2 regions of the Nitratireductor sp. GZWM139 genome follow, and region 1 is predicted to be linked to the other one. Evidence: riboswitches for the same ligand, from Rfam matches in the RefSeq annotation. Region 1 holds a riboswitch; the other holds the start of a gene.
The links. Region 1 has a riboswitch for cobalamin ahead of NDI72_RS04270 (ribonucleoside-diphosphate reductase subunit alpha). Riboswitches for the same ligand answer to the same signal wherever they lie in the genome.
Positions count from the first base shown of each region.

Region 1 (6,020 bases):
GGCACGGCGGCAATCGCCTGCTCCACACGCCGCACGCAGGATGCGCAGGTCATGCCCTCGATGCCGATATCGAGATGGCTCTCCGGCACGCCATAGCCGGCACGTTCCACCGCACTGACGATGCTGGAAAAATCAACGCCGGGATGCACCGCCACATCGGCCGTCTCGGTCGCCAGATTGACCGAGGCGCTTTCAACGCCATCGACGGCGGCAATCGCCTTCTCCGCGCGTTTGACGCAGGAAGCGCAGCTCAGCCCCTCGATGCGGAAGCGTTTTACATTGGCCGAAGACGTGCCGGCAGGAAGGGTATTCATCGCTTTCACCCTGAATGACTATTGTTCAGGATTGCGCTTCTAAACCTTCCAGTCAATGGAAGGTCAAGTGAGAATATCACTGCATCGTTTTGGAGCCGGAAAAGGCGCTCAGGAGCAGGCGCAGATACTGCACTTCCGGATGGTTCGGCAGCCGCCTGTCGATCTCGGCAAGCTGACGGCGCGCCGCATATTCGATATCGGCATGAGGCGGGAGGCTCAAAAGCCACTCCATGAAAGCGCGCTGCTGCGCGGGGATCGACCCCGCGCGCAACAGCTTCATTCTGGTTGCGTCATACGCCATCAATCAGTCCCAGCTCAGCGCGCCGCCGTTCTGATATTCGATGACGCGGGTCTCGAAGAAGTTCTTCTCCTTCTTCAGGTCCATCGCCTCGCTCATCCACGGGAACGGGTTTTCGGTTTCGGCGAAGACCGGAGCCAGACCGAGCTGGGCGCAGCGGCGGTTTGCGATGAAGTGCATGTACTGCTCGCACAGCGCCGCGTTGAGACCGAGAAAGCCGCGCGGCATCGTATCCCGCCCGTAGGATGCTTCCAGTTCGGCGGCATGCACGATCATGCCCCGCACCTCGTCCTGAAAGGCGGGCGTCCAAAGATGCGGGTTCTCGATGCGGATCTGGTTGATGACGTCGATGCCGAAGTTCAGATGGATCGATTCATCGCGCAGGATGTATTGATACTGCTCGGCGACGCCGACCATCTTGTTGCGGCGGCCAAGCGACAGGATCTGTGCGAAGCCGGTGTAGAACCACATGCCCTCGAAGATGACGTAGAAGGCCACGAGGTCACGCAGGAACGCCTGATCGGCCTCCGGCGTGCCGGTCCTGAATTCGGGATCGTCCAGATGCTGCGTGAAGTCGAGCGCCCATGCCGCCTTGTCGGTGATGGAGGGCACTTCGCGATACATGTTGAACAGCTCGCCCTCGTCCAGCGACAGGCTTTCCACGATGTACTGGAAAGTGTGCGTGTGGATCGCCTCCTCGAAGGCCTGACGCAGCAGATATTGCCGGCATTCGGGATTGGTGAGGTGCCGGTAGATCGCCAGAACGATGTTGTTGGCGACAAGGGATTCGGAGGCGGCGAAGAAACCGAGATTGCGCTTGATCATGCGCCGCTCGTCTTCGGTCAGGCCATCGCGCGACTTCCAGAGCGCAATGTCGGCCTGCATGGAGACCTCGGTGGGCATCCAGTGATTGTTGCAGCCGGCGAGATATTTCTCCCAGGCCCAGCGATATTTGAGCGGCAGGAGCTGGTTGACGTCGGCACGGGCGTTGATCATGCGCTTGTCATCCACCGAGACGCGGGCCGCCCCGCGCTCGATCTCGCCGAGGCCCGTGGCGTCGGCCTCGTCAGCGGCAGGATTTGCGGCAGCGGCGGGCCGCGATTGTTCGTTCCAGTTCAGCATTTTTTTGTCTTCCGATTGGGTTTGCATCCAGCGCCCCCCCCCTCGTCCTTCGACAGGCTCAGGATGAGGGGGGGGCTCAGGATGAAGGGGGCTCAGGCTCACGATGAGGGTTGGGGCGCGGAGCGGGAGATGCGAAGGCCGGGCTACTGGCAGGCTTCGCACTCGGGGTCGTCGATGGCGCAGGCCCTGCCCCATGCGGCGTTCGGATCGATGGCGATGGGCGCGGCGGAAACGCTCGTGGCGGAGACGGCGTTGAGTTTGCCGTCGGTTCCCTTGAGCGTGGATTTCTCCACATGGGTGGCCGAGCGCGAGCGCAGGTAATAGGTCGTCTTCAGGCCCTTACGCCACGCCAGCCGGTAGAGTTCATCCAGCTTCTTTCCGCTCGGATTGGCGATGTAGAGATTGAGCGACTGGGCCTGATCGATCCATTTCTGGCGGCGCGAGGCGGCCTCGATCAGCCAGGCGGGTGCGATCTCGAACGCGGTCGCATAGAGCGCCTTCAGATCATCCGGCACGCGGTCGATCTGACCGACGGACCCATCGAAATATTTGAGGTCCGACATCATGACCTCATCCCACAGGCCGCGCTCTTTCAGATCGTGGATCAGCGCCGCGTTCACCACGGTGAAATCGCCCGACATGTTCGATTTGACGAACAGATTCTGGTAGGCGGGCTCGATGGACTGGGACACGCCGCAGATATTGGAAATGGTGGCGGTGGGCGCGATGGCCATGCAGTTGGAATTGCGCATGCCGGTTTTCTTCACCCGCTTGCGCAGGCTCTCCCAGTCAAGCGTTGCCGCACTATCCATCTCAACGCCCGGTCGCGCTTCTTCCAGAAGCCGGATGGAATCGATCGGCAGAACGCCCTTCGACCAGAGCGAACCGTCGAAGCTGGCATAGCGCCCGCGCTCGGCGGCAAGTTCCACCGAAGCCGCAATCGCATGATAGCCGATTGCCTCCATGCTCATATCGGCAAAGGCGACCGCCTGTTCACTCTGATAGGGAATGCGCAGCTTTTGCAGGGCATCCTGAAAGCCCATCAGGCCGAGACCGACCGGGCGATGGCGCAGATTGGAATGGCGCGCCTCGGGAATGGTGTAGAAATTGATGTCGATGACATTGTCGAGCATGCGCATGGCGGTGCCGACCGTGCGCGCCAGCCGCGCCAGATCGAGCGCGCCATCGGCAATGTGATTGACGAGGTTCACCGAACCCAGATTGCAGACGGCCACCTCGTCCCTGGACGTATTGAGCGTGATTTCCGTGCACAGATTGGACGAATGAACGACACCCACATGGCCCTGCGGCGAACGGATGTTGCACGGGTCCTTGAAGGTGATCCAGGGATGGCCGGTCTCGAACAGCATGGTGAGCATGCGCCGCCACAGATCGACCGCGCGCACGGTCTTGAAGACACGCAGTTCACCGGCTTCCGCCTTTGCCTCATAGGCCTCGTAGGCAGCGCGAAACGCCTTGCCATAAAGGTCGTGCAGGTCGGGCGTCTCGTCAGGCGAAAACAGCGTCCACGAACCGTCCGCCTCGACGCGTTCCATGAACAGGTCGGGCACCCAGTTGGCCGTGTTCATGTCGTGCGTGCGGCGGCGGTCATCGCCCGTGTTCTTGCGCAGATCGAGGAACTCCTCGATGTCGATGTGCCAGCTCTCCAGATAGGCGCAGACGGCGCCCTTGCGCTTGCCGCCCTGATTGACGGCGATGGCCGTGTCATTGGCGACCTTGAGGAACGGCACGACGCCCTGGCTCTCGCCATTGGTGCCCTTGATATGCGCGCCGAGACCGCGCACCGGCGTCCAGTCATTGCCGAGACCGCCGGAATATTTGGCAAGCAGCGCATTGTCCTTCACCGCCTTGAAGATGCCGTCGAGATCGTCAGCCACCGTGGTGAGGAAGCAGGAAGAAAGCTGCGGGCGCAGCGTGCCGGAATTGAACAGGGTGGGCGTGGAGGCCATGAAGTCGAAGGACGACAGAAGGTCATAGAACTCGATGGCGCGCGCCTCACGGTCGATCTCGCGCACGGCAAGCCCCATGGCGACACGCATGAAGAACGCCTGCGGCAACTCGAACCGAATGCCCCCGGCATGCAGGAAATAGCGGTCGTAGAGCGTCTGGAGGCCAAGGAACTGGAAGTTCAGATCACGCTCGGGCCTGAGCGCCGCGCCAAGGCGCGCCAGATCGAAACGGGCAAGCTCGGGGTCGATGAGCTCGCTTGCAATGCCGCTCGCGATAAAGTCAGGGAAATAGCTTGCATAGCGCTCCGCCATTTCGGCCTGCGTCGCCTGCTCGGACCTGCCGGCCACAAAGGTAAGCGCCTCGCGCCGCAATTTGTCGAGCAGAAGACGCGCGGAGACGAACGCATAGTCAGGCTCCTGCTCCACCAGCGTGCGGGCGGCAAGGATGGGCGCAAGCGACAGCTCGTCCTGACGGATGCCGTCATAGAGATTGCGGCGGGTTTCCGTGAGGATCGGTTCGGCGGAAACGGTCTTGAGGCCGGCACAGGCTTCTTCGACGATTGCGGCAAGCCGCGCCTCGTCCAGCGGAACCAGCGTTCCGTCATCCGCCGTCATCTGCAGGGCGGATTGCGGGGCTTCCACACTGGCCGTCCCGGCGGCGCGTTCGCGGGCGCGCTCCTCGCGATAGAGCACATAGGCGCGGGCAACCCGATGATGCTCGCCGCGCATGAGGGCGAGTTCCACCTGATCCTGAATTTCCTCGATGTGGAACAGACGGTCGGCATCGGCCCGGCGCGTGAGCGCGGACACGATCTGTACGGCAAGCTCCTCGACAATTTCATGGACACGGCGCGAGCCAGCGGCGGTGGAACCCTCAACCGCCAGAAACGCCTTGGTCAGCGCCACCGCGATCTTGGCGGGATCGAACGGCGTGACGCCGCCACTACGGCGGATGACGCGGTAACCCGGTTCAGACGATGCGGTTTCGGTGTTTGCAGTGGAATGCGGAACCGTGGCGGTTCCATTGGTGTTTTGTGCTTCAGTCGCCGGCATGTAGACCCCCGTGGCGGTTGGACGGGGGCGCGGAGACATGCGGCGCGACGGCATTGCCGTGGCGACACACGCACCACCGGGACACCCCGCCCGTGGACGTTTATTTCGTCATGGCAGGTCTCCTGGCTCGCAGGTCATCACCGCTTTCCGGCCTTCCCGATGCGCTGGGGCATCAGTGACACAGAGTGAAAGCGGCTCGCTGCTTACAGTTGCGGGGGCAGCGCCGGCCTTGCCCAGAGGCGCACCGGCTTCCCTTTTCACTTCCGATCCCACGAGGAATCGAAAGAACCATAACCCCTACAGTTGGTATCTTCTGGATATATGAAGTCAATATATTGTTTCCGGGGAAAGCAGAAACAAACTGCTGGATTATTCGCAACGCCGCTTTGGGCATGGCTCTACGGCGCGCGTGTGATCTCCTCCAGAACGGAAAAAATCCGTTCATCGTCGCATTGAGCAACGTTGAAACGCAGGAACCCGCAGGCGGAGCCTGACAGGCTGAAGGCGTTTCCTGGCGCGAGCACCACGTCCCTCTCAAGCGCATGGCGGGCAAGCGTGGCCGCATCCAGCCCGTCGGTCACTGCCGCCATCATTCTGTGCGTGGCAGGCGCCAGATTTTCCGCCGGGCGCTCAGGCGCGCCGGCGGCAGTTGGTCAAGATCTCAGGCGAAACTCGACGTCTTGAGGAATTCGGCAAGGCGTTCGGTCTGCGGCTTCAGGAACATCACCTTCGGATCCCCCTCCTCGCCGATTACCCCCTGATTCATGAAGATGACGCGGGAGGAAACCTCGAAAGCGAAGCGCATTTCGTGGGTGACCAGAAGCATGCTCATGCCATCGGCAGCCAGATCCTTGATCACCTGAAGCACTTCGCCCACCAGTTCGGGATCAAGCGCAGACGTTACCTCATCAAAGAGCATGAGGCGCGGGTTCATGGCGATGGCGCGGGCGATGGCCACGCGCTGCTGCTGACCGCCGGACAGCTGGCCGGGGTAGTGATCCGCGCGCTGGCCGAGACCGACGCGCTCGAGCCATTTCTCCGCGACGCTGCGCGCCTCGTCGCGCGCCATCTTCTTCACCTTGATCAGGCCGAGCATGACATTGGATGCTGCGGTCATGTGCGGGAACAGGTTGAACTGCTGGAAGGCCATGCCCGTCAGCGCGCGCTGGCGGGCGATTTCCTTCTCGCTCTTGCGAACGCGCACGCCGTTGCGCTCTTCATAGCCGATGGGTTCACCATCGATGAGGATGCGGCCGGCCAGGA
Region 1 covers NZ_JAMQML010000003.1:24,454-30,473, reverse strand. Annotated here, with positions in the region: gene NDI72_RS04285 (heavy metal translocating P-type ATPase) at 1-314, opposite strand, end outside; gene NDI72_RS04280 (hypothetical protein) at 391-615, opposite strand; gene NDI72_RS04275 (ribonucleotide-diphosphate reductase subunit beta) at 619-1,734, opposite strand; gene NDI72_RS04270 (ribonucleoside-diphosphate reductase subunit alpha) at 1,878-4,757, opposite strand; cobalamin riboswitch at 4,853-5,065, opposite strand; partial or broken gene NDI72_RS04265 (PLP-dependent aminotransferase family protein) at 5,156-5,332, opposite strand; partial or broken gene NDI72_RS04260 (amino acid ABC transporter ATP-binding protein) at 5,419-6,020, opposite strand, start outside; partial or broken gene NDI72_RS04255 (amino acid ABC transporter permease) at 6,010-6,020, opposite strand, start outside.

Region 2 (6,020 bases), on a different contig from region 1:
GTGTCGCCCGTGTCCTCAACGCCGGCATCACGGGTCAGACCGGTGCGCTCGGCGGTTTCCACGATCAGCTGCGCCAGCCGGTCGCGGCGGCGGCGGTCCAGCCCGTCGGCCTGCGCATATTCGTCCACCAGCCGTTCCAGTTCCTGCTGGTCCTGCGAAAGCCCTGCGCCCGCCAGTGGCGGCGTCAGATGCCCAAGCGTCACAGCGCCGATCCGGCGCTTGGCCTGCGCCGCTTCACCCGGATTGCTGACGATGAAGGGATAGACCACCGGCAGCGCACCAGCCACGATCTCCGGAAAGCAGGTTTCCGTCAGCGCCACGGTCTTGCCCGGCAGCCATTCCAGCGTACCATGCGCACCCACATGGATCAGCGCATGGGCATCGAGCCCCTCCCGCATCCAGTGGCCGAAGGCGACCAGCGCATGGCGCGGTGCAAGCGTCGGGTCATGATAGTCCACGCGTCGGTCTGCCGAGCGCCCGCGATCCGGCGCAAGCGCCACGGTGACATTGCCGAACCGCGCCGCGCGGAACGGAAAGACGCCATCTTCCGCATCGCCTTCCGCCGGTCCCCAGGTGGCGAACAGCGTTTCACGCGCTTCTTCGCGCAGCGCATCGAAAGCGCACCGGTATTCATCCAGCGAAAGCGCTTCCGACGGCTCTTCAAGCTGCTGCATCAGCGCCCTTGGGGTCTCCGGAACACCAGAAACCGCATAACCCGCTTCATCAAGGTCATGCAGCATGGCGAGCACGCTCGATGGCACGTCGAGCCCCACCGCATAGCCGGTGCGGCCGGGGGCGCTTGGATAGTCCGGGATGAGAACGACAATGCGGCGCTCAGCCTCCGGAGTGCCACCGAGCTTCAGAAAGGCGGCGATCCTCGCCGCAACCTGCCGGATGCGCGCGGGTTCGGGCCGGTTGCGCTGAACGCCGAAGGAAAGCCCTTCATCCAGCGCCGCCTCATCCTTGAAGGAAATCGCGCCGGCCATCAGCCGGCCATCGAGTTCCGGCAGCACCACATGCATGGCGAGGTCCGCAGGCGCGAGACCGCGCTGCCCTTCCTGCCACGCTTCGCGCCGCGTGGTGGCGGTGACCACCTGAAAAACCGGCACGCCAAAGCGGTCGAACAGCGTTTTTTCGCCGGGCTCCGCGCCGCTCGAAAAGGCCGTCGCGGTGATGAGCGCCTGCGGCTCCAACGCCTCCACGGCGTTGCGCACGAGATCGGCGGCAACCGGGTCACGCAGGCTGGAAACGAAAACGGGAACCGCACACAGCCCCTGTTCCTCAAGCGCCTCCACCAGCGCGTCGATGGGCGCAACATCGCTTGCCAGCAGCATGGAGCGATAAAAGAGGATCGGCACGACAGGCCTGTCGGCATTCGCACTGGCCGGGAAGAACGACGCTTCGACAATGCCATGGCCCGGCGCATAGAAACCGGCCTTGGCCACCGGTTCCGCCTCCGGCGCTTCGATGTCCCGCCCCGCAAGGCACGCAAGCTGCATGGTCAGCGCGCGCATATTGTCCGGTCCGCCTTCGCGGAAGCAGGCGAGCAGCGCCGCGCGCGCTTCCGGCGAAACGGTGGAGCGCTCGGCCAGGCGCGCGTCGTCCTGATGGCATTCGCCGGGAAGCAGCGCCAGCGCGATGCCCTTTTGCCGGGCCAGTGCGGAAAGCCGGTCGCAGCCATAGCGCCACCACTCATAGCCGCCCAGCACCCGCACCAGAATGACGCGGGCATGCGCTGCCGTGTTGTCGATCCACAGATCGACCGACATGGGGTGTCTCAGGTCGCGCAGTGCGGCAAGGCGCAGCGCGGGCAGGGCCTCGCGCTGCGCCTGCCATGCAGAGGCAATCCCCGCCAGATCGCTGTCGGTGAACGACAGCGCCACCATGTCCGCCGGCGACTGCTGCAGATCGACAGGCTCGATCAGATCGTCGAGTGAGGCACTGGTGGTGGCGAGGATGTGCATCGGATCAGGCCGAGAGAAGGCTTTCGATACGCGCGCGGTCGATGCCCTTGAGACCGATCACGACAAGCCGCGTCTCGGCGGCTTCGCCGGCCTTCCACGGGCGGTCGTAATGGTGCGACACGCGCGGACCGACTGCCTGCACCTGCAGGCGCATGGGCTTGCCCTTCACATGCGCAAAGCCCTTGAGGCGCAGAACCTCGCCGGTCTCCACCGCCGCATTGACACGCGCTTCCAGATCTTCGGGCCGCAGAACCGATGGCAGATCGACAACGAATGTATCGAAATCGTCGTGCTCATGGTCATGCGCATCGTCGTGATGCGTCTTGCGGTTCTCGATGTCGTCCTCGACGGCAAGCCCGAGACCCAGCAGCAGGGCAGGGTCCACCTTGCCATGCGCGCTCGGCACGATCTGCACATTGCGCGACAGATGCCCCGCAATCCGCGCGCGGGCGCGCCCGGCGGCTTCCTCATCCAGAAGATCGTTCTTCGACAGAACGATCAGGTCAGCGCAGGCCACCTGGTCGTCGAACACTTCTTCGATCGGATCATCATGGTCGAGCGAATCGTCGGCTGCGCGCTGTGCATCCAGCGCGTCCATGTCCGCAGCCACATGACCGTCGGCAAGCGCCGGCCCGTCCACCACGGCAATCACGCCATCGACCGTCACACGGTTCTTGATTGCCGGCCACTGAAAGGCCTGCACCAGCGGCTTTGGCAGCGCCAGACCGGACGTCTCGATCAGAATGTGATCGACCTTCGGCTCACGTGCGAGGATCTGGTCGAGCGCCGGCACGAAATCATCGGCAACCGTGCAGCAGATGCAGCCATTGGCCAGTTCGAGAACGTTTTCCTCGGGGCAATTGTCCAGCCCGCAGCTTTTCAGCACCTCGCCATCAATGCCGGCATCGCCGAACTCATTGACGATGATCGCCAGCCGCTTGCCATGCGCGCCTTCCAGAACATTGCGGATCAGCGTCGTCTTGCCGGCGCCGAGAAAGCCGGTCACGACGGTGCAGGGAACCCGGTCGAAACTCGTGGTCATGGGATATCCTTCAGGTGATGGAGTGTGGAGAACGATAAGACGCGGGTGAGGGGCGCACGGGCCTTTTGCGGCCGCGTACTGGCAGAGACACCATGAATGGTCGGGAGAAGGCGCGCAGCGGCGCTGTCAGCAGTCACAATGCACACTCCTTGCCCGGGACACCCGCCAGGCGGTCAGGATTTCATTCGCAGACGGCAGGTTTCCTGGCTCACGGGTCGATGCGCTTTCCAGCCTTCCCAGGGCAAACCCCAGTGGCGTGTCAGGTGCGCTCTCCGCTTACAGTTGCGGGGACAGCTGCGGCATTGGGCAAGGCCCGCACCGCATTCCCTCTAGGGTCAGTACCTATCAATATGACCGCAATGGCGTTCGATAGACCAAGAGATGCGAGGAAAAGCCCGCAGAGCGGGGCCTCTCCCCGGTCAAGGGGTTTGACGCGGCAGATCGCCGGTCTATCGAGCGTCCTTCGGATCGGCCTGTTTTGCACGGGCAACTTTGTCGCAAGACCTTGAAAGACATGAAGTCTTCCTACTGTCTTGCTTCGCGTATCCGCACAAATCAGGCCGACCATTGTGGTCATATTGATAGGTCCTGACCCTGGCCCTCTCCATTGCGGGAGAAGGACCGTCTGCTGCGCATTTACGGCTCGCCTGCCACGTCTGTCAATGTGGGCAACAAAGCGTTTGCGGGGCGTGGCGATTCTTGTATGCTCCGCCCGCTGTCGGTTCCGCTGAAGCGGACCCAGAGGGAACGTGGTGCGGCGCAATCGCGCCAAAACCACGGCTGCCCCCGCAACTGTAAGCGGAGAGCGTTTTCCTGATAGCCACTGAGGCATGACGCCTTGGGAAGGCTGGAAAACGCATCGACCCGTGAGCCAGGAAACCTGCCGACGGCCTGAAAGAAACACCGTAACCCTCGGGTGGAGGGGAAAGGACCGGACATGAACACGCGTTTCCTGCGCACTTTTTCCGCATTCGCTTTTGCATCGCTCTTCGCAACCAGCGCCCAGGCCCATCACGCCATGGACGGGCAGACGCCCACGACCCTTTACGAAGGGCTGGTTTCAGGGCTCGCCCATCCCGTGATCGGGCTTGATCATCTGGCCTTCATCGTCGCTGCCGGCCTGTTTGCCGCCGTCGCCGGCATGAGCCTTTTCGCGCCGCTTCTCTTTGTTGCCGGCTCGCTTGTCGGCGTCGGCCTGCACCTGATGCTGCTCGATCTTCCGGCAGCCGAAATCGTCATCGCGGCAAGCGTTCTTGCTGGCGGCTGGCTTCTGGCGCGCGGTCGGGCCGTGGAAAGCCACATGCTCGTCTTCGCTCTGTTCCTGGTGGTCGGCGTGTTCCATGGCTATGCCTTCGGCGAAGCCATTGTCGGCAGCGAACAGACGCCGCTCATCGCCTATCTCGCAGGCCTTGCCGCAATACAGAGCGCCATCGCGCTTGGCGTCTATTTTCTCGTCCGCTCGCGCGGCTGGGCGGTTGAGGCCATGCAGCCCCGGCTTGCTGGCGCCGCCATTGTCGGTGTCGGCGTAACCTTCCTTGCCGGACAGCTTGTCGGCTGAGCCGGCGGATCTGACGATGCGTTCACTTCATTTCGTTCTGGGCGGCGCGCGCTCCGGCAAGAGCCGCCATGCCGAAACGCTGATCGAAGCCGCACCCGCGCCCTGGCACTACATCGCCACGGCCCAGGCCTTCGATGACGAGATGCGCGAACGCATCGCCATTCACCGCGCGCGGCGCAAAGGGGCATTGGCGGGGCCGGGGGAAGTAGAGGGGGCGTGGCAGACGCACGACGCCCCGCTCGACCTGCCGGGGGTGCTTCAAACCCTGCCGGCCCGCGAAACGGTTCTGGTCGATTGCCTCACCCTGTGGCTCAGCAATCTCATGCTGAACGACCATGAGCTAAAACCTGCCGCCGAGCGACTGCTTGCAGCTCTTGCCGCAAGAGAGGGAACCACGGTTCTCGTTTCCAATGAAGTCGGCTTCGGCATCGTGCCCGAAACCCCGCTCGGACGCCGTTTCCGCGATGAGGCGGGGTTCCTGAACCAGAAAGTCGCCGCCGCTGCCGACAGCGTCACGCTGGTGGTTGCCGGCCTGCCTATGAAAGTGAAGTGACATGCGAGAGATCGACGCAAACGAAGCCGGGCGCCACAAGGCAAAGATGGCCAAGCGCAAGGCGGTCCAAGACGCCGAGGTGCGCGACAAGACGGTCGAGAAGGGTCTTCTGATCGTCAATACGGGGCCGGGCAAGGGAAAATCCACCGCCGCCTTCGGTCTTGCGCTGCGCATGCTCGGCCATGGCCGCCGCGTCGGTGTCGTGCAGTTCATCAAGGGCGCATGGCATTGCGGTGAGAAGGATGCCTTCGCCGCCTTTGGCGATCAGGTCTCCTGGCACACGATGGGCGAGGGCTTCACCTGGGAAACACAGGATCTCCAGCGCGACATCGCCGCCGCCGAGCGGGCGTGGGAAAAGGCCGAGGAACTGATGGCCGATCCGACGATCGGTCTTGTCGTTCTCGACGAGCTGAACATCGCACTGCGCTACGACTATCTCGATCTTGAACGCGTCGTGACCACGCTGACCAACCGGCGTGACGACCTTCATGTGGTCGTGACCGGCCGCAACGCCAAGCCAGCACTCACCGAGGCCGCCGATCTCGTCACCGAAATGGGGCAGGTAAAACACCACTTCGCCGCTGGTGTGAAAGCGCAGAAGGGCATCGAGTTTTAGATCGCCCTGCTTTGAGGTGGTGTGTGGTTCGACAAGCTCACCTTGAGGGAAGCGGTATCCTGCGAGCCTGTTCATCAGCATGGAGACGCAATTGCAGCGTCTCTCCCTACCTCATGGTGAGCTTGTCGAACCACGCACCACGTCGCTGCCACGGATCAAATCAGATGCCAGAGCCCGGCTGCAAGCGCCACAAGCCCGATCAAAAGCCCGTCTGCAATCCGATAGAGCGTGAGCGCCCGGCGGATGTCGCCGGCATTGGCCGCGCGGCGGCCGCCATCGCCCATCAC
Region 2 covers NZ_JAMQML010000014.1:41,307-47,326, forward strand. Annotated here, with positions in the region: gene cobN (cobaltochelatase subunit CobN) at 1-1,964, opposite strand, end outside; gene cobW (cobalamin biosynthesis protein CobW) at 1,969-3,006, opposite strand; cobalamin riboswitch at 3,183-3,380, opposite strand; cobalamin riboswitch at 3,709-3,908, shown strand; gene NDI72_RS16590 (HupE/UreJ family protein) at 3,944-4,564, shown strand; gene cobU (bifunctional adenosylcobinamide kinase/adenosylcobinamide-phosphate guanylyltransferase) at 4,581-5,117, shown strand; gene cobO (cob(I)yrinic acid a,c-diamide adenosyltransferase) at 5,119-5,733, shown strand; gene cbiB (adenosylcobinamide-phosphate synthase CbiB) at 5,889-6,020, opposite strand, start outside.
Region 2: linked by a shared signal. The riboswitch ahead of NDI72_RS16590 (HupE/UreJ family protein) and the one ahead of NDI72_RS04270 (ribonucleoside-diphosphate reductase subunit alpha) in region 1 are both predicted to bind cobalamin.